Regions from separate parts of the Neisseria arctica genome, predicted to be linked through region 2. Evidence: predicted binding sites of a transcription regulator. Region 2 holds the regulator's gene; the other holds the start of a gene.
The links. The regulator FNR, encoded in region 2, switches genes on or off when oxygen is low (the NO sensors DNR and NnrR bind a similar motif). The targets are predictions, from matches to a motif close to TTGATNNNNATCAA.

Region 1 (6,062 bases), 770 kb from region 2:
GCCCCGGCAAGTGCTATGTCATGATATACCATAGAATAAAAATACCACCCAATAGGTGGTATTTCTTAAAATTGAATCCCCGCAAATGTCGTTTAGGCTGAATCCGCTTGAACCTTGCTGACAAGGCGGTCACCTCGGGGTGATTTCGGGTGCATCGACTATAAACGACGCTCGCTCCCATCACTACTCTCGGCAACCTGAAGCGAACTTATTGGTTCAAAGGAATGTATGCCTTCGCGAACACCGCAGGGAAAAGAAGAAACTGTTGGTTGTTGATTTAATTCGAAAGCCTTGACAGGGCTTTATCGCAAACCTCAACCATGCCATTTATTTTACGCTCAAATTCGCCGATTGCCAAATCATCTTTAAGTGACATTTTTAATAAATCATGTACTACATTTAAGGCGGCCATAATTGCGATTTTATCGGTTTCAACAATTCTGCCGTTTTGTTTGATTGCATCGATTTTTTGATTTAATAACTCGACTGCCTGCAGTAAGGTAGCCTTTTCTTCCGGAGGAGTACCGATATTAAACTGGCGTCCCATGATATGGATACTGACTTGCTCATGGCTCATAATTCACCCTCATATTCTTGCGTCTCTTTCGGCAATCTTGCCAACAAAGTCCGGATATGCATTGCGCTACCTTCTAATAAATCGCGGTATTGTTGGTTTTCTACCATTAATCCGTCGATCTTACTCTGCAGATCCTCTTTTAACTTACCCACTTGCACCAATAATGCTTCGCTTAATTCATCAACGGCCGCCTGGTGCTCACTTTTCTGCTGGGTTTGTTCTGCCTTCAAACGGGCAATTTCTTCATGCAGACGCTTGTTCTCACCGACTACGGTTTCAAATTTCTGTGCCAGCTGATAAACGCTGACCTCAAGTTTTTCCAAAGACTGGTTCATAATTTGTCATACCAGGAAAATAAATTATGGCTGCAAGCATAGATTGATGTATGCGTACTGTCAAATCAGGCCGTCTGAAAATCTTTTCAGACGGCCTTAGAAAATTTACCGAATTGGCTTTATTCGAATCGTGCTTCGCGCTCCATCAAACGCTCAACCACTTGCTCGGCCGTCAATTCTTTACGGATAAGTTGCAATAATGTATGGGTAATCGGCATATCGATCTGATATTTACACGCCGTGTTAAATACTTCTTCAATAGTGCTGACACCTTCGGAAACATGACCGATTTCGACCAACACTTGATGCAATTCCTTACCCGAAGCCAACCCCAGCCCCACCCGACGGTTACGGGATAACGCTCCGGTACAGGTAAGAATCAAGTCGCCCATGCCGGCCAGACCCATCATGGTTTTCGGCTGCGCGCCCATGGCCACTGCCAGTCGGGTTATCTCAGCCAAACCACGGGTTACCAAAGCGGCACGTGCATTTAAACCGTATTCAAGGCCATCTGAAAGACCTGTGGCAATAGCCATGACGTTTTTCACTGCTCCACCAACTGACACACCAATAACGTCTTCACTACCATACAAACGCATCACGCCTGAATTTAATTGCTGTACCACGCTCTCGATCCATGGTTTGTTCTCTGAAGCCAGCACTACCGCACAGGGCAACTGTTTAGCTAATTCTTGTGCAAAACTAGGGCCGGAAAGTACGCCGACTTTATCATTACCGGGTAAAACCTCTTTCAAAACTTGGAAAGTGAGCAAACCGGTATCTTGTTCAAAACCCTTACAAGCTGCCAAAACAGGCAGGTGGGAATAGCCGTTATCTGACAACAGTTTGGCACTATCACGCAAACCCGCTACGGAGGTAACGATCAAAGCCAATTCGCTCCCGCTTAATGCTTCGGATAAGGAAGTACATGCCTTTAAAGCCTCTGGTAACTCGAATCCGGGCAAGTATCGCTTATTTTCACTATCTTGTTGCAAAGCACGCATATGTGCTTCATTTCTCGCCCACATAGAAACTTCATGACCCTGCTTGGAAAAATGTATAGCCAACGCTGTTCCCCAAGCACCGGCACCTATCACTGTAATTTTCATCTCATTCTCACTTTCCGAAACTGCCGCCAACTTTAAAACAATCATGCCCCGCATGCAAGCTTTAATACCCCCTCCTTTACACGCTACATCCTAAAGTCAACAAAGGAATCAAATGTTGTACTTCATCACTGTTTTTTAATAATCCTCAGCTACATTTTGAGTACCGCCACACTTAACCTAAAACTATTGCCCTGATAAAATAAACCAATAGCATAAGCATACCTAATTTTAAGATTGACTTAAGGCAAAGTTTCCAAGAAACAACCACTCTATACTCTAACCAAGCACATAACGATACCTACCCAAAGGGAAAACTACCATATCTGCCACTACCTGACGAACACAATCAAAATATTCAGAAAGGAACCATAATGAAACTTACTATGAAAAAGTCCGCACTGGGATTAGCTACGCTATTTGCTTTGGCTGCCTGTAACCAACAGCAATCCGCATCCTCTCCAGAGCAACCTGCAGCTGCAAGTGCCGCATCGGCTCCAACCGCATCAGCATCACAAGCCCAATATGACAATAGCAATGCCTCCGCTGAAGATAAAGATCTGCTGACCAAAGCACAAGGTATTTTCCAACCACTACCCGATCGCTCAGAAATGGAGAAAATCCACCCATTCACAGACGAGCAAGTCAAATTAGGGCATCAATTATGGTATGAACCACGCTTATCACGCGGCAATACTGTTAGCTGCAACTCTTGCCACAACTTGGCTTCTTATGGCGTTGACAACCTACCGACTAGTCCCGGTGATAAAAGCCAGCTAGGTGCCCGCAACTCACCTACTGCCCTAAATGCAGCTTTGCTGGGCAGCCAATTCTGGGATGGTCGTGCACCCGATGTAGAAGCACAAGCAGGCGGCCCGTTACTCAATCCGGTAGAAATGGCGATGCCTGACGAAGCATCCGTTGCGGCCAAAATCTCTCATATTCCCGAGTATCAAGAAATGTTCAAAGCCGCCTATCCGGATAAAGGCGGCGAGATCAACTTTGCCAATATCACTGACGCAATTGCGGCATTCGAACGCACCTTGCTGACACCAACCCGCTGGGATGAATATCTCAAAGGTAATATCAGTGCTTTGAACGACCAAGAACGAAAAGGTGTAAAAGCATTTATCGACAACGGCTGTATTGCCTGCCACTCGGGCGTTACCTTAGGCGGCAACTCATTCCAAAAATTCGGTTTGGTTGACGGCCCCTACTGGAAATTCACCGGCAGCAAAAACCATGATGAAGGCCGCTTCCAGGTTACCAAAGCAGAAAGTGATAAATTCGTATTCCGTGTTCCCGGCCTTCGCAACGTCGCCAAAACTTACCCATACTTCCACGATGGCAGCGTTTGGGAATTAGATAAAGCCGTTTCAATTATGGGACAAGCCCAACTGGGTAAACAATTGCCTAAAGAAGATGTAGACAATATCGTTGCCTTCCTCGGCACACTCACTGCTCCTGCTCCGGAGTCTGCCCGCGTATTGCCGGTATTGCCTTCGTCAACCGCAGAGCAAGCCCGCCCTGCTACAGATAAGTAAGTGAATTCAATATTTGGATTTTTCCTAGTCTGAAATATTGAACCGCCCAAACCAATGCCGTCTGAATTAATTCAGACGGCATTATATTTTCCCAAAGTAGCTTTGCTTTTGCACATACCATCTCTTAACTCTATTAATCTAATAGGCTATGCTTGTCCAAAGTATAACCCTCAAGCCAACCCGGGTATTTCCAACAGTATGGCTACCTAACCAATTATTCTCTCACTCGCAAACCAACCTCATCTATGATTAACGACATATATGGAGCGTAACCAAATCTATATAAAAATGAAAAAGCCGTCTGAAAATATTTCAAACGGCCTTTAAAAAACAATATTTCGAGTTATCTAAAATTTTTAATCAGTAAACTTTTTAAATACCAGCGTACCATTCGTACCGCCGAAACCGAATGAATTGGAAATAGCCACATCGATTTTCACATCACGAGCTTCATTGGCACAGTAATCCAAATCACAGCCTGATTCAGTATCTTGCTCGAAAATGTTGATGGTCGGCGGCGATTTTTGCTCGTGAACGGCCAACACGCTGTACACGGCTTCAACACCACCTGCCGCACCCAGCAAATGACCGGTCATTGATTTGGTAGAGTTCACAACGATTTTACGCGCATGTTCTTCTCCCAGTGCCAACTTCAAAGCATTTGTTTCATTGGCATCACCCAAAGGCGTAGAAGTACCGTGAGCGTTAACATAATCCACATCCGTCGCATTCAAACCGGCATCATGCAAAGCACGTGTAATCGCCAAAGCTGGTCCTTCCACATTCGGAGCGGTAATATGATAAGCATCCGAGCTCATACCAAAACCAACCAGCTCTGCATATATCTTGGCACCGCGTTTTTTCGCATGTTCCAATTCTTCCAATACCAAAATACCGGCACCTTCGCCCATTACAAAACCATCCCGGCCTTTATCCCATGGTCGTGAAGCAGTTTTAGGATCATCATTACGAGTAGAGAGAGCCTTCATAGCAGCAAAACCGCCCATACCGAGAGTACAAATCGCACCTTCTGCGCCGCCGGCAATCATAATATCGGCATCACCATATTTGATTAGGCGTGCCGAATCCCCGATAGCGTGCGCTCCGGTGGTACAAGCGGAAACCATACCATAGCTGGGACCACGATAGCCTTTGAGAATAGTAACGTGTCCGGCGATCAAATTAATCAGTGATCCGGGAATAAAAAAGGGATTAATTTTCCGCGGGCCGACTTCTTGTACAGCAGTGCCGGTTGCTTCAATGCTAGGCAAACCGCCGATACCCGAACCGATATTGACGCCTACACGGTCTTTGTCCAAACCTTCAATATCATCCAATCCCGCATCGGCGACGGCCTGTAAAGCAGCTGCGATACCGTAATGAATAAAAACATCCATACGGCGGGCTTCTTTAGCGCTGATATAGTCACCGATATTGAAATCTTTTACTTCACCCGCGATTTGGCAGTTTAGCTCAGAGGCATCAAAGCGGGTAATGGTATCGATACCGCTTCGGCCGGCCAACAGGTTGTTCCATGCGGTTGCCACATCGTTGCCCACCGGCGACACTTGTCCCAAACCGGTAATGACCACTCTTCTCTGGCTCATAGCTGTCTCACTATTATATTTAGGTTAGGATGGCTGCAACCTTAATGACTCCCGGCTGCAGGCCGTCTGAAATTCAAAATTGACGGTACATAAGTAAGGAAAAGCCCCTGTCGGCAGGCAAACCCGCAGCAGAGGCCGATTTATTGCATTAAATGCAAATTAACCGTTGTGAGCGGTGATATAGTCGATCGCCAACTGAACGGTAGTGATTTTTTCAGCTTCTTCGTCGGGAATTTCGCAGCCGAAAGCTTCTTCTAAAGCCATTACCAACTCAACGGTATCCAGAGAGTCGGCACCCAAATCGTCTTGGAATGAAGATTCGTTTTTAACTTCAGCTTCATTCACACCCAATTGTTCGGCAACAATTTTTTTAACTTGTTGTTCAATATTTGACATGTTGGTCAGTCCTTATATGCCTTAAGTTTGCAAAATTAAGGCGGGTTAAGAAAATTATTAATTCGGCGTATTGTACCGAATCAGTTTAGAGTTTTCCATCTAAATTTTCGCTTTGCTATATGACTTCAGCAGTTACGTGATATCTGCCTGCTCGCAAATAGCGTTACAGGGCATATTATCATAGGCTTATTTTGAACCACAAGCTGCTTTTCATCCCATATATTTATCAAACATTTACACCGGTAGAAAACCCCAAAAACCATTTTCCGTACACCGATTTCAGCCGTATTCCACCCCATCTGGCAACAATTCCTCATGCTAAATTTTGCTGTAAAAAGTACAACACGCCAGCCAGCTCGGCTGCTGTTTGGGTCTGAGTAGTATTTCCTACATGCCCCCCGCTTTGCGGAGCAAACAGCCAACTTTGAGGAGAAATTGTACGAAGTTTGGCATAAAACTTAAGGGCGTGCGCAGGATGCACCCTATCATCAGAAAAA
Region 2 (13,032 bases):
GCTCCAAAGTTGCGGGAATCAGCATTTCAGCAGCGGCGATACCGATATGCCGGCCGATTTCGGTAGAACCGGTAAATGCCAGCTTATTAAATCCGGGGTGATGCAGCATATATTCGCCCGACTTAGAGCCTTTGCCGGTGATGATGTTCAATACGCCTTTGGGCAACAGGTGATTAATTTTTTGGGCAAAAGACAACAAGCTCAGTGAGGTGCTCGAAGAAGGATGAATCACAATGGTACAGCCGGCCGCCAATGCGGGGGCAATTTTCCAAGCCGCCATCAAGAAGGGGAAGTTCCACGGAATAATTTGGCCGACAACACCGATAGGCTCACGCAATACAATGGAAATATCTTCGCTACCGATTTCGTTAACACTACCTTCTTCGGCCAAGATGACTCCTGCAAAATAGCGGAAATGTTCGGCAGCCAAAGGAATATCCGCTGCACGGGTCTCACGAATCGGCTTACCGTTATCCAAAGTTTCCTGTAAAGCAAATTCTTCCGCATGCTCTTCAATCACATCAGCAATTTTGTTCAAAATCGCACTGCGTTCGTAAACCGTAGTATGCCGCCAGCTCTTTAAAGCTTCTTGGGCAGCTGCCACTGCCGCGTCAACATCTTCATTACTGGCATCGATAAAAGTTGCCAAAGGCTCATTATTGGCAGGGTTATACGAAGTCAGCGTCTCTCCTTTGCTGCCGTTCGTCCACTCGCCGTTAATCAGCAAACCGTATGCTTTGTCGAATACGTTCAAATCTTTTGCCACGATACTACTCCTTCCATTCTGTTGATGAACCCGTGCTTAAGGCCGGTAGTACTTCTATATTTGACACTTTGATAAAACAAGGGAAAATCCGCTTACCAACGTTCAAAACCGCTGCGGCTATCCAACCGTTGAAATATACGGTGTAATTTCAGTCTAGACCGAATCGCTTTGCTTTTCAAGCATTACAAGTGTTGCTTAATTACATACAAACATTTGATTTATGAAATATTATTTACCACCAAGGCTGTAAATTGCAGGCTATGTCTTGTACCCGGCCATCTATGCGGTAAGGTACGACACCTAATAAAGGTGCGGCAATTTTACTTTGTAAAGTTTTTATATAGTCTGCCAACCGGTGCGGCTGCTCATTAATGCAATTGCCCACCCACCCGACCAATGGTAAACCTGAGCGGCAAACAGACTCTGCCGTCAATAGTGCATGATTGATGCACCCGAGCTTCATACCTACCACTAAGATCACTGGCAACTGCTCGCAAACCACCCAGTCAGAAAAATCCGCCTGCATACTTAAAGGCGTATGCCAACCGCCTGCGCCCTCTACCAACACCATGTCAACCTGCTCTTTTAGGCTGTATAGTCCAGAGCTGATACGCTGCATATCGATTTCCACTCCACTATCTGCCGCTGCCAAATGTGGCGCAGTTGCTTCGGCAAATGTATAAATATTGTGCCGGCTATAGTCGAACAACGGATATGATGCCCGCTGCAAGGCCAAAACATCCGTATTCAATCCGTTTTTTTCCACACCTGAAGCAATCGGTTTATAACCAACAGCCTTTAACCCACTGTTCCGAGCCAAATACAACATTGCTTCTGTACAAAAAGTTTTACCCACCTCGGTATCCGTACCGGTAACAAAATAAGCTGAGTTCATGTTCAGACGGCCTTTTCAAAATTAATACTTCATTTTTAGTATATCGTCGCCACAATGTCAAAACGGCCTGAGACATAACTCAGGCCGTCTGAAATTTATAAAATATTGTTACTGCAATTGCCCGCTTGCCCGCTTGGCTTTGAAATCCTTGGTTTCATTTACAATAACTTTAGAGAGCAAGAGTAAGGCAACCAAATTGGGAATCGCCATCAAACCATTGAACGTATCAGCTGCCGACCATACCAAATCAAGGCTGACAACTGTTCCCAACATAACCGATGCTACATAAATTACCCGGTAAATGCCGATGAAGCCGTCTCCAAAAACATAAGCCGCACATTTCTCGCCATAGTAACACCAGCCGAGAATGGTAGAATATGCAAAGAAAATCAAGCCGATCGTAACAATCCAACCACCCGGACCGGGTAGCATATTGTTAAAAGTATGGGTAGTCAAAGCCGCACCGGTTTGATCAGCCGGGCTAAAGCTGCCCATTTGCCCCATAACCAATACGATACCGGTAATCGAACATACGATGATAGTATCCAAAAAAGTACCCGTCATTGATACTAAAGCTTGGCGGACAGGGTGGTCGGTTTTAGCAGCTGCTGCAGCAATTGGTGCCGAGCCCATACCTGCTTCATTGGAGAATACACCGCGGGCCACACCGTAACGAATCGCCGCACCGGCCATACCGCCAGCGGCGGCGCTAAAATTAAATGCTTCGGTTAAAATCTTTTCAATTGCCGGAACCAGCATATCCGCATGCAGGAAGATAATCAGCAATCCGCCCAATACATAGAAAATAGCCATAAACGGTACAATTACCGAAGCCACTTTGGCAATACTTTTAATACCGCCCAAAATCACGATAGCAGTTAATGCCGTCAGAAAGATGCCACTGATCCACGGTTCAATGTGAAAGCTGCTTTGGATAGATTGGGCGACTGAGTTCGATTGAACCGAGCTACCAATACCAAATGAAGCAATCGTACCGAATAAAGCAAACAGCATGGCCATCCACTTCATATTCAAACCACGCTCTATGTAATACATCGGACCACCGGACATTTCACCTTTTCGGTTAACTGTACGGTATTTAACTGCCAGCACACCTTCGCCATATTTGGTAGCCATACCAAAAATAGCCGTAATCCACATCCAGAATACTGCCCCCGGCCCTCCTAATACAACAGCCGTAGCCACACCTGCGATATTACCTGTACCGATAGTCGCCGAAAGCGCAGTCATCAATGCACCAAAATGCGAAACGTCACCTTCATGGTCGCTGCCGTCCGCTTTCTTTTTGTGCGGCATAAAAGCTTGCTTCAACGCATATCCGAGCATGCTGAATTGCAAACCTTTCAGCATAACGGTCAGCAATACGCCCGTACCTACCAGCAAAACCAGCATGGCAGGTCCCCATACCCAGCCTCCTAAAGTATCAAAAAATTCTTTTAATGCTTCCATATGCTCCTCAATATTTCTTGATAAATTGTCGACAATAACACCTCAATAAGGTAGCATTTCACCATACCAAGTTAAGAAATACAAGCTTAAGTTAAGGAAACGATACAACTTATGATAAAACATTCACTACTAAACGATTTTTACAGCCACCCCAAAGCAGCCAGTATCTATTCATATGGATATTAATATCCTATCCATTTCTGCTACCCCGAAATATGGAATACCATATTTTTTCACACCCAAACAAACCATTCTATAAATTAAAAAAAGCCGCCTGAACCCTAACCTTTATCCGGTTTTTCAGACAGCTTTTAATAGTTAATCAACTGATTTAATGCAAAATAAATTCTGCTTTTAAATCAAATTTTGGAATGGGGACAGAAAAATAATCACCTTTATCATCTTCAAACTCATAATAACCCTGCATACTTCCCCAAGGTGTTCTCAGATGGGCACCACTACTATATTCAAAAGTATCGCCTGGATAGAGTATGGGCTGCTCTCCTACAACACCGACACCAGAAACCTTTTCAACATCCCCGTGCGCATCAGTTATTTCCCAATAGCGCTTACGTAAGGTAACCACCTCTTCCCCAAAATTTTGAATGACAATATGATAGCTGAAAACATATTTATCATTCATCACACTACTATGATCAGCCATATAATCAGGTGTTACATTAATTTTTATTGCATGACTATCCCGCATTTACTCACCCCGCAGCTTTAAAACCATATTTGCGCCACATTCAACACCAACACAGTAAATAAAGCAGCAATAAAATCATCCAACATAATACCGAAGCCGCCATGCACGCGGGCATCAAACCATTTAATCGGCCATGGCTTGAGCGCATCAAATACTCTGAACAAAATAAATGCTACCAGCCACCATCCCCAATAAAAAGGAATGAATGCCAGCACCAGCATCATACCGACGATTTCATCCCAAACAATACCGCCATAATCCTGTATCCCCAGCTCGGCTTCAGTCTGTCGGCATATATAAATTCCCCAAACAAATAATATGGCGCAAAATATTGCCATCCCCCAACCCGAAACACCTATAAGGTGAAGTAAGAAAGCCATTGGCAATGCAGGTAATGTACCAAACGTACCCGGTGCAACCGGAGCCAAACCGCTACCAAAACCAAAGCCCAACAAACAAATTGGCCTAGATTTCAACCATGTGAAAGAAGGTTTAATTTTATCCAAAATGATCAAATCCCAAAGAGTCTAAAACTACTACCTGCCCATTTGCATCAGTTATCAGCAAATTACAACCTTCTGTAATTTTACCGATACATGTTACTTGTGTGTTGCTTTTACGGGCGGCAGCCATGACATCATCCCTTTTATTTTGCGGAGCACAAAACACCAATTCATAATCATCTCCACCAGCCAATATATATTCATATAAAACAGCAGGTGGCACACTATCTTTCAACAAAGAAAAAGTTGGAATTGCATCGGCAAAAATATGCGCCCCTACACCGGAGGCCTTCAAAATATGACCAATATCTTGAGCCAAGCCGTCTGAAACATCTTGTGCTGCACTGGCTACTGATAATAAAGATTGCCCTAAAGCCACTCTAGGTATCGGCCGCAAACGTACTTGTTCGCAAACTTTAAATACTTCAGGCGGTAATACTATTTTTTCCCAATGATGATTTAATGCTGCAGCAGCCAAGCCTAAATGCCCAGATACCCAAATATCGTCACCTACTTTTGTACCGCTACGTTTTAAAGCCTGATTTTGAGGCAACTCTCCAATGATACTAACATTAAAGACATAACTACCTTTGGTTGTATCACCGCCAATCAATGTGATATTAAATTCCTCTGCCAAGTGAAATAGGCTGTTACAGAAAGCACCTAGCCAATTCTCATCCAAAACCGGCAAAGCCGCACTTAAAAGCACCCACCTTGGTTTAGCCCCCATCGCAGCCATATCAGAAATATTAACGGCCAAAATTTTATACGCTAAATCCGCTGGATCTACATCTTCAAAAAAGTGCCTGCCAGCCAACAGCATATCGCTACTAAAACATAAATCAAACCCTGGTCGCGGACGAACAATAGCAGCATCATCACCTATACCCAATAAAACCTCGGGGTCATTTGCTCGCCTGAGTAAATACTGCCGGATAAAATCGAACTCTTTCATCTACTATGCCGGATTAAATAATAGGTTTTATTATAGCCAAGAAAATAAATCCGCCATAGCCATATACCTTTCGTGGCTAACTAACTGCCAGTTTATATACTATAAAATATACCTCTTACCCTTTGACCAATAATACTAAATATTCCATAAGGATCCATCTCAAAATTTAAATGGGGAAAATATTATTTTCTGTCATATCTTATTTAAAAGCCGAATTTCTTAAAAAATAATATGGGTGCAACAGGATTATATGATGGCATAAATTTTAAGCAAAGAACTCAAAATGAAATATTAATTACTCCGCTTTTATTAAAACCAGCAATTTTATTCACCTCACTACAATTGTAGTTAATTAGGTAATAAAAAAGCCCCGTTAAACGCGGGGCTTTCTGAATCAGGTAAAACCTTTATCAATTACGGACGGGTGTAACCGTGAATTGAAGATGCTGGGCCGGGAATCCAACCTTCTTCAGTAGCGGGACGCTCACCTTCAACTTGACCCGGAGCTACTTGGCGAGTAACCAAGGTACGGATCTTAACGTCTACACGGCGATCAGGCTCGATACAAGCGATCAGAGCAGCACGTTTCTTAGCACGAGAAACTTTAGCACCCAATTTAGCTACTTCAGCTTCACAAGTAGCAGTCATACGTGCTTGAGATTCACCCAAACCAACAGCAGTTACTTTAGTAGAAGCAACACCACGGTTAACCAAGTAGTTGGCTACAACGTTAGCACGACGCTCAGACAGAGCTTGGTTGTAAGCATCAGAACCCATGAAGTCGGTATGGCCTTCAACACGTACGGCTTCTACGTTAGTATTGCTCAAGCGTTGAGCCAATGCATTCAAGGTTTCAGTAGCTTCCGGACGCAGAGTATCGCGGTCAAAACCAAATAATGTTTGTGCAGACAGAGCTACAGTCTCATCAGCATACTCGGGGGCGACATTAACCGGGGTAGCGTCACCACACTCAATACGGCCTTGACTTGCTTTGTCCAAGTAGGTGTTTTGCCAGCATTCACCGTAGCTGTTGCGTACAATAGTTTGCTCGCGGTCAACGGTGTAACCGTGTTTAGTATGCGCTTCGCTAGCCATTGCAGTGCCTGAAGCAACCAGAGCAACGAACAAGGCGCTTAATTTAAGCTGTTTGGTCATTTTATTCCCTCATCAAAAATTGTTATGCAACGGAAACTTAGGTGCTGCCGCTACAAATCACCAATACAGGCCGCTGTATCAATTACAAACGGCGGCAAATCGGATATATCAGGTTTGCACTATAAAAAGGTCAAAGCAAACTGTCAATAGCGCGCTAACTGAAAACAACCGACAAACGGCCTGCTTCCTACCTATCAATCATGCCGAAAAATCAAACCCGTGTCATTTATTTACAACCAAAACACTACCCCTTTCATAGACAAGTTGCGCAAAAGCAACAACAAAACAATATATTGGTATGAATCTATACTTAGTGCAGTTTAATTTAACTTTTAAAAACAATTCACTTCAAAGTACAGAGAGTATACTCCCGCTTACAGATAGAAATATGTTACATTTATCTTAGTATTTGTCGTACAAATCCTACATATTTCCCGCCGACCACTCTATTTATTTATTGCCATGAAATTACAACAATTACGCTATGTTTTGGAAGTTTATAAACATAATTTGAATGTTTCCGAAGCTGCCGAAGCTCTTTTTACTTCACAGCCAGGTATTTCCAAACAAATACGCTTATTAGAGGACGAACTCGGTATCCAAATATTTATCCGCAGTGGGAAACGGGTAGTTTCGGTTTCCCAACCGGGAAAAGCCGTATTGGAGCTGGCAGAAAAAATATTGCATGATGTACAGAATATTAAAAATATCGGAAATGAATTTACAGATCAAAATACGGGTTCTTTAACAATAGCCACTACACATACGCAAGCACGCTATGTACTGCCGCCGATCGTAGCGAAATTTGTCGAACGCTATCCCAAAGTACAGCTCAGTATCCGCCAAGGTAACCCTCACTCAATATCGCAAATGGTTGCGAGCGGAGAGGCGGACTTTGCCATTGCAACCGAATCCCTTGAGGAACATACCGATTTACGTAAACTTCCTTGCTCAGAATGGACCCACGCAGTGATTGTACCTAAAGAGCATGCCCTACTTGACCTACAACGCCCTTTAACTCTCGAAGACCTTTCGACATATCCTCTAATTACTTATGAATTTGCCTTTAATAACGGTAGCAGCATAGCCCGTGCTTTCCAAAAAGCATATATTGAACCGCCTAAGGTTGCTCTTTCTTCCGCAGACACAGATGTTTTAAAAACTTATGTTAACTTGGGACTCGGTATCGGCTTAATGGCGAAAATAGCATTTGATCCCGAGCATGACCACACTCTACGTATGATTCCCGTAGATCATTTGTTCGAACCATCTTCAACTTACATAGCACTGCGTCCTGATACATATTTGCGCGGTTATACTTACGATTTTATTAATATATTTTCTTCCCCGCTAACTCGCCAAAAAATTGACCAAATTCTCTATGCTCCGATAGAAGAAGACTTCTCCATTTAGTTTCAAACAAGCATCAAAACTGATTAATTAATGATATTAGGATACGAAACCTTACAAATATATCAAACAGGCCGTCTGAAAGTTCAGACGGCCTGTTTGATATTTAAGCTATATTTATTTTTGTCAGAAAGCTTTTGGATTTTTACTTGAGCACCACTTTATTTAACCCTGTCAAACCGCATGTTCCGCACCATATACCATTTGCTTGAGTACTTGGGGTTTTAAAATTTGAATATGTTTATGCTCAACCAAAATCCAGCCTTCATGATGAAATTTCGATAAAGTTCTGCTCACTGTTTCTAATTTTAATCCCAGATAACTACCAATTTCCTCACGCGACATCCGCAAAATAAAATCATTGGCCGCAAAACCTCGGGAGTAAAGCCTGCTTGACAAATTTAATAAAAAAGCAGCCAACCGCTCTTCAGCACGCATATTCCCAAGCAATAGCATTACTCCTTGATCACGTACAATTTCACGGCTCATCAAACGGAAAAAATGAGTCTGCAAGCTGGGGATTCTTTGACCTAACATTTCCATATGGGCAAACGGGAGCTCGCATACTTCGCTATCTTCTAATGCGACGGCATCACAACTATGTACATGCGAACAAATACCGTCCATACCGATCAACTCACCCGACATAAAAAAACCGGTTACTTGATCGCGGCCATCTTGGCTGGCTACGGTTGTTTTAAAAAAGCCGGTACGTATAGCAAACAAAGAAGCAAAAGGCTCGCCTGCCCGAAATAAAAACTCGCCTTTTTTCAAGCGGCGGCTTTGTTTGATCACAGCATCAAGCTGCTCAAATTCAGTCGGCATCAACCCCACAGGCAAACACAGTTCACGCAGAGAACAGGTCGAACACAATGCTTTCATTTGATTTTGAGTGGTGTGTGCAGACATAATTTCTTCTAGGCTTTATAGCCTTTAAACCCTTTAAAATTAGAGTGATTGACTCAAATCAAGACATCATCATCTTGGTTGGCACATTCTACCAAACATCCGTAAAATTGCCCAATCCGCTATCACGGCGTCCGATTATTGTAACACACCCTTTTATAAAAGCCGCCACATGAAAACCATACCTATACACACCAGCCAAGAACCGGAGTTTAACCGCGAACTAATTGCCAGCCTACCTGCCAGCGGCCCCCGCTACACCTCTTATCCTACGGCAGACCGCTTCCATAGCGGCTTCGGCGAGTCTGATTACCTACAAGCGTTACAGCAGCGCAATACCGGAGCACTCAATAAACCTTTATCCCTATATATACACATACCTTTTTGCAATACCATTTGCTATTACTGCGGTTGTAACAAAATTATCACAAAAGATAAAACACGTGCCGACGCATATATAGAATACCTAGAAAAAGAAATGGCTCTATTGTCCCCGCATCTCAATGGGAAGCTTCCACTGGCACAGCTCCATTTTGGCGGCGGCACACCCACCTTCTTAGACGATGACCAGCTGGAACGTGTTTTCGACATGATACGGCGCCACTTTCAATTACTGCCGAACGGTGAGTATTCAATCGAAATAGACCCAAGGAAGGTCAGCCGGGAAACCGTCTTTCATCTGGGACGCCTCGGTTTCAACCGTATGAGTGTCGGTATTCAGGATTTCGATCCCAAAGTACAACAAGCCGTCAACCGCATCCAAACTGTTGAGGAAACCCGTGAAGTCATCGAAGCAGCGCGCGAAGCAGGATTCAAATCTGTTAGTGTTGATTTAATATATGGTTTGCCATATCAATCGCTTGAAAGCATCAAACCCACTATCGATACGGTTTTAACACTTGATCCGGACCGACTGGCACTTTACCACTACGCACACCTACCTCATATTTTTAAACCTCAACGCCGTATCGACACTGAGAGCGTACCAGGCAGCGAAGAGAAGCTTGATATACTTCAATACGCCGTACAAACCCTTACTCGGAAAGGTTATACCTTTATCGGTATGGATCATTTTGCCAAACCCAATGACGAATTAGCTATCGCCCTGCGTGAAGGCTGGCTTCAACGCAATTTCCAAGGTTATTCTACCTATGCGGACTGCGACTTAATTGCCATTGGCGTTTCCAGTATCGGTAAAATCGGCAATACTTATGTTCAAAACGAACGTGATATTGATGCCTATTACAACGCTATCGACAATGGTCGTTTACCCGTTATGCGCGGTTACCGCCTCAACCGTGACGACATTCTGCGTCGAAATATTATTCAAGATCTAATGTGCCGATTCTCACTTGATTTTCAAACATATGAAAGTTTGTTCGGTATTCCGTTCAAACAATATTTCTCAGAAGAATTGTCCGATTTACTAAACTTGGCCGAACGCGGCCTAATAATACTCAAACCTCAAGGTTTGACCGTCACGCCCAAAGGCCGCTTTGTGATCCGCAATATCGCCATGGTTTTCGATTATCATCTGCGCCATAAAGAAACAGCTGCAAAATATTCACAGACGGTTTAACCACATAAATAAAAAGGCTGCCTTCATGATGGACAGCCTTTTTATTTATAAATACAGGTTTTCCAATCAACCCACCTAAAAAATATAAATACATAAGAATTAACTTAATAAAAAATAACCACTTAAAAATAAATCAATAATTTTACAAAGATATAAAATATAAGCTAACGGAGAACAGCATTTTATTATGTTAGCCTGTTTGTTTTTTGATATATTTATCTAGCATTATTATCCGGTTAGACTTTAAAATGAAAAAATTCTTACTGATTACATTATTAAGCGGCTTCTCAACCATGGCCGCAGCAGAGGGACTGTATATCCAAGGTGAACTTGGCACATCTCGGTTGGTGTTAAAAGCAGACAATCAAAATCATAAAGATACTGTCACTAATACGCGTATTTCTGTAGGTAAAAGCTTCGGCAATGCCCGTTACGCACTCGATTACACCCATTTTGGGAAAGTAAAATTCCACCTCTAATGCTTATTCATCCACTCAAGGGGATTTAAGCGTACAAGGTACTGGCATCTCGGCAATTTATGATGCGCACAATCAAACTGCCTTAACACCTTATGTGGGTATTCGTGCAGGCGCCAATCGTCTAAGCGGCAATATTGAAAACCGTACCAATAATAGCTCTTACAGCTATTCAGAGACCAATACCCGTTTGGGGATTGGTTTGCTGGCGGGCGTACAATATCAAATTAATGATCAACTGGCATTCAATGTTGGCACAGAGTATAACTATCTAGGCAAGCTGGATGGTGATAAATATCCTACAAAAGTACATCAATACGGCGCACTCGCAGGTTTGCGTTATAGCTTCTAAACCAAGCATACAGCAATAACCATAAAAAATGAAAGGCCGTCTGAAAAGTTTCAGACGGCCTTCTTTTATCATTGCCATGTTGCTCAAACAACCGACAACATTTATTATCAAAAGAATATAAATCATATTAACAAATGGGTTGCCTAAAACATGCAAAATATTACCGACTATGTACGCAATACCGCGACAGCAGCCAAAACCGCATTTTACCGATTGGCGTCCTGCTCATCAGCCGAAAAAAATTACGCACTTTTACGCATGGCCGAATTGATTCAGATAAATCAAGCAAATATCTTAGCTGCAAATGCCAAAGATATGGCAGCAGCAACTGAAAAAGGTCTCGATACCCCACTATTAGAAAGGCTAAGGCTCACAGAAAAAACCGTAGAGAGCATGTGCGAAGGCTTACGACAAATTGCAGCGCTACCCGATCCAGTCGGTGAAATGGATGAATTTCGCACCCGGCCCAATGGCCTACAAATTGGCAAAATGCGCGTACCTCTTGGAGTTATCGGAATAATTTACGAATCGCGCCCTAATGTAACTGTCGACGCTGCCGCATTATGCCTAAAGTCGGGCAATGCCTGCATATTGCGCGGAGGCAGTGAAGCCTTTAACTGCAATCTGGAAATCTACCGGATTATCCGACAGGCATTACGTGAAAGCACACTGCCCGAAGATGCCGTCCGCCTAATCGAAAATACGAATAGAGAAAGTGTCGGCGCCATGCTGCAGAGTCCCGATTTGATTGATGTTATTATTCCTCGCGGAGGAAAAGCATTGGTAGCGCGTATTAGTGCGGAAGCACGCGTTCCAGTCATTAAACACCTAGACGGCATATGCCACACTTATATTGACCAAGCAGCCGACACGGAAAAAGCAGTCAATATAGCCTTCAATGCGAAAACCTCTCGTTACGGCACCTGTAATACGATGGAAACCCTTTTGATACACCAAAGCCGTGCTGCTGAAATCTTGCCTCTACTAGCAAAAAAATATAAAGAAAAACAAGTAGAATTACGTGCCTGCCCCCGTACATTAGAGATTCTGCCCAATGCAGTGGCCGCCACCGAAGAAGATTGGAACACCGAATACCTCGCACCCATTTTATCTATTAAAATTGTTGACAATATATATGAAGCAATACAACATATAAACACGCATGGCAGCCATCATACCGATAGCATCGTTACCGAAAACTATACTGATGCCCAACTATTCTTGCGTATGGTAGACAGCTCCAGTGTAATAGTAAACGCATCAACCCGTTTTGCCGATGGCTTTGAATACGGCCTAGGTGCAGAAATCGGCATTTCCACTGATAAAATCCATGTACGAGGGCCTGTCGGGTTACACGGCTTAACAAGCCAAAAATGGATTGTTTTAGGTACTGGGCAAATCAGAACCTAAATTAGCAAGCCTCTACAAAGCAATTGTGCAGAAATCGACTTTTTCAGACGGCATTTAGCGAATAAACAATAAATACAAGAGCATAAATCCATCTAAAAATACGCGTAATTTTGCATACCTTTTCTGAAATCAGACTATGCTAGCCACCTGATTTTTGCGAAAATACATGAAGTTTGAAATCCTAGAATAACCATATCATACTAGTAAAAGAGGAAAACCAGTGAAACGTATTTTTCTGTTTCTTGCCACTAATATCGCTGTTCTTGTCGTTATCAGCATCATTCTGAGTGTTCTCGGTGTTAGCAGTAACCCGGATCAATTAGGAAGCCTGCTCATCTACTCCGCCGTTATTGGTTTTACCGGCTCAATTATCTCTTTGCTGACCTCTAAAATGGTTGCGAAACGTTCCGTAGGCGCAGAGGTAATTACGCAACCTCAAAACGAAG

Region 1: the regulator FNR is predicted to act here: its motif matches at 2,256-2,269, upstream of LVJ86_RS01700 (cytochrome-c peroxidase).

Annotation. Positions count from the first base shown of each region.
Region 1 covers NZ_CP091510.1:393,582-399,643, reverse strand. The annotation lists RNA gene ssrS (6S RNA) at 73-255, opposite strand; gene LVJ86_RS01715 (cell division protein ZapA) at 278-577, opposite strand; gene LVJ86_RS01710 (hypothetical protein) at 574-912, opposite strand; gene LVJ86_RS01705 (NAD(P)H-dependent glycerol-3-phosphate dehydrogenase) at 1,032-2,021, opposite strand; gene LVJ86_RS01700 (cytochrome-c peroxidase) at 2,393-3,562, shown strand; gene fabF (beta-ketoacyl-ACP synthase II) at 3,919-5,169, opposite strand; gene acpP (acyl carrier protein) at 5,329-5,565, opposite strand; gene LVJ86_RS01685 (prolyl oligopeptidase family serine peptidase) at 5,879-6,062, opposite strand, start outside.
Region 2 covers NZ_CP091510.1:1,999,460-2,012,491, forward strand. The annotation lists gene LVJ86_RS09255 (aldehyde dehydrogenase family protein) at 1-766, opposite strand, end outside; gene bioD (dethiobiotin synthase) at 999-1,661, opposite strand; gene LVJ86_RS09265 (alanine/glycine:cation symporter family protein) at 1,770-3,131, opposite strand; gene apaG (Co2+/Mg2+ efflux protein ApaG) at 3,463-3,840, opposite strand; gene LVJ86_RS09275 (phosphatidylglycerophosphatase A family protein) at 3,858-4,346, opposite strand; gene thiL (thiamine-phosphate kinase) at 4,339-5,298, opposite strand; gene LVJ86_RS09285 (OmpA family protein) at 5,713-6,453, opposite strand; gene LVJ86_RS09290 (CysB family HTH-type transcriptional regulator) at 6,916-7,866, shown strand; gene fnr (fumarate/nitrate reduction transcriptional regulator Fnr) at 8,038-8,772, opposite strand; gene hemN (oxygen-independent coproporphyrinogen III oxidase) at 8,942-10,348, shown strand; gene LVJ86_RS09305 (hypothetical protein) at 10,597-10,827, shown strand; partial or broken gene LVJ86_RS09310 (opacity family porin) at 10,838-11,176, shown strand; gene LVJ86_RS09315 (glutamate-5-semialdehyde dehydrogenase) at 11,327-12,586, shown strand; gene htpX (protease HtpX) at 12,807-13,032, shown strand, end outside.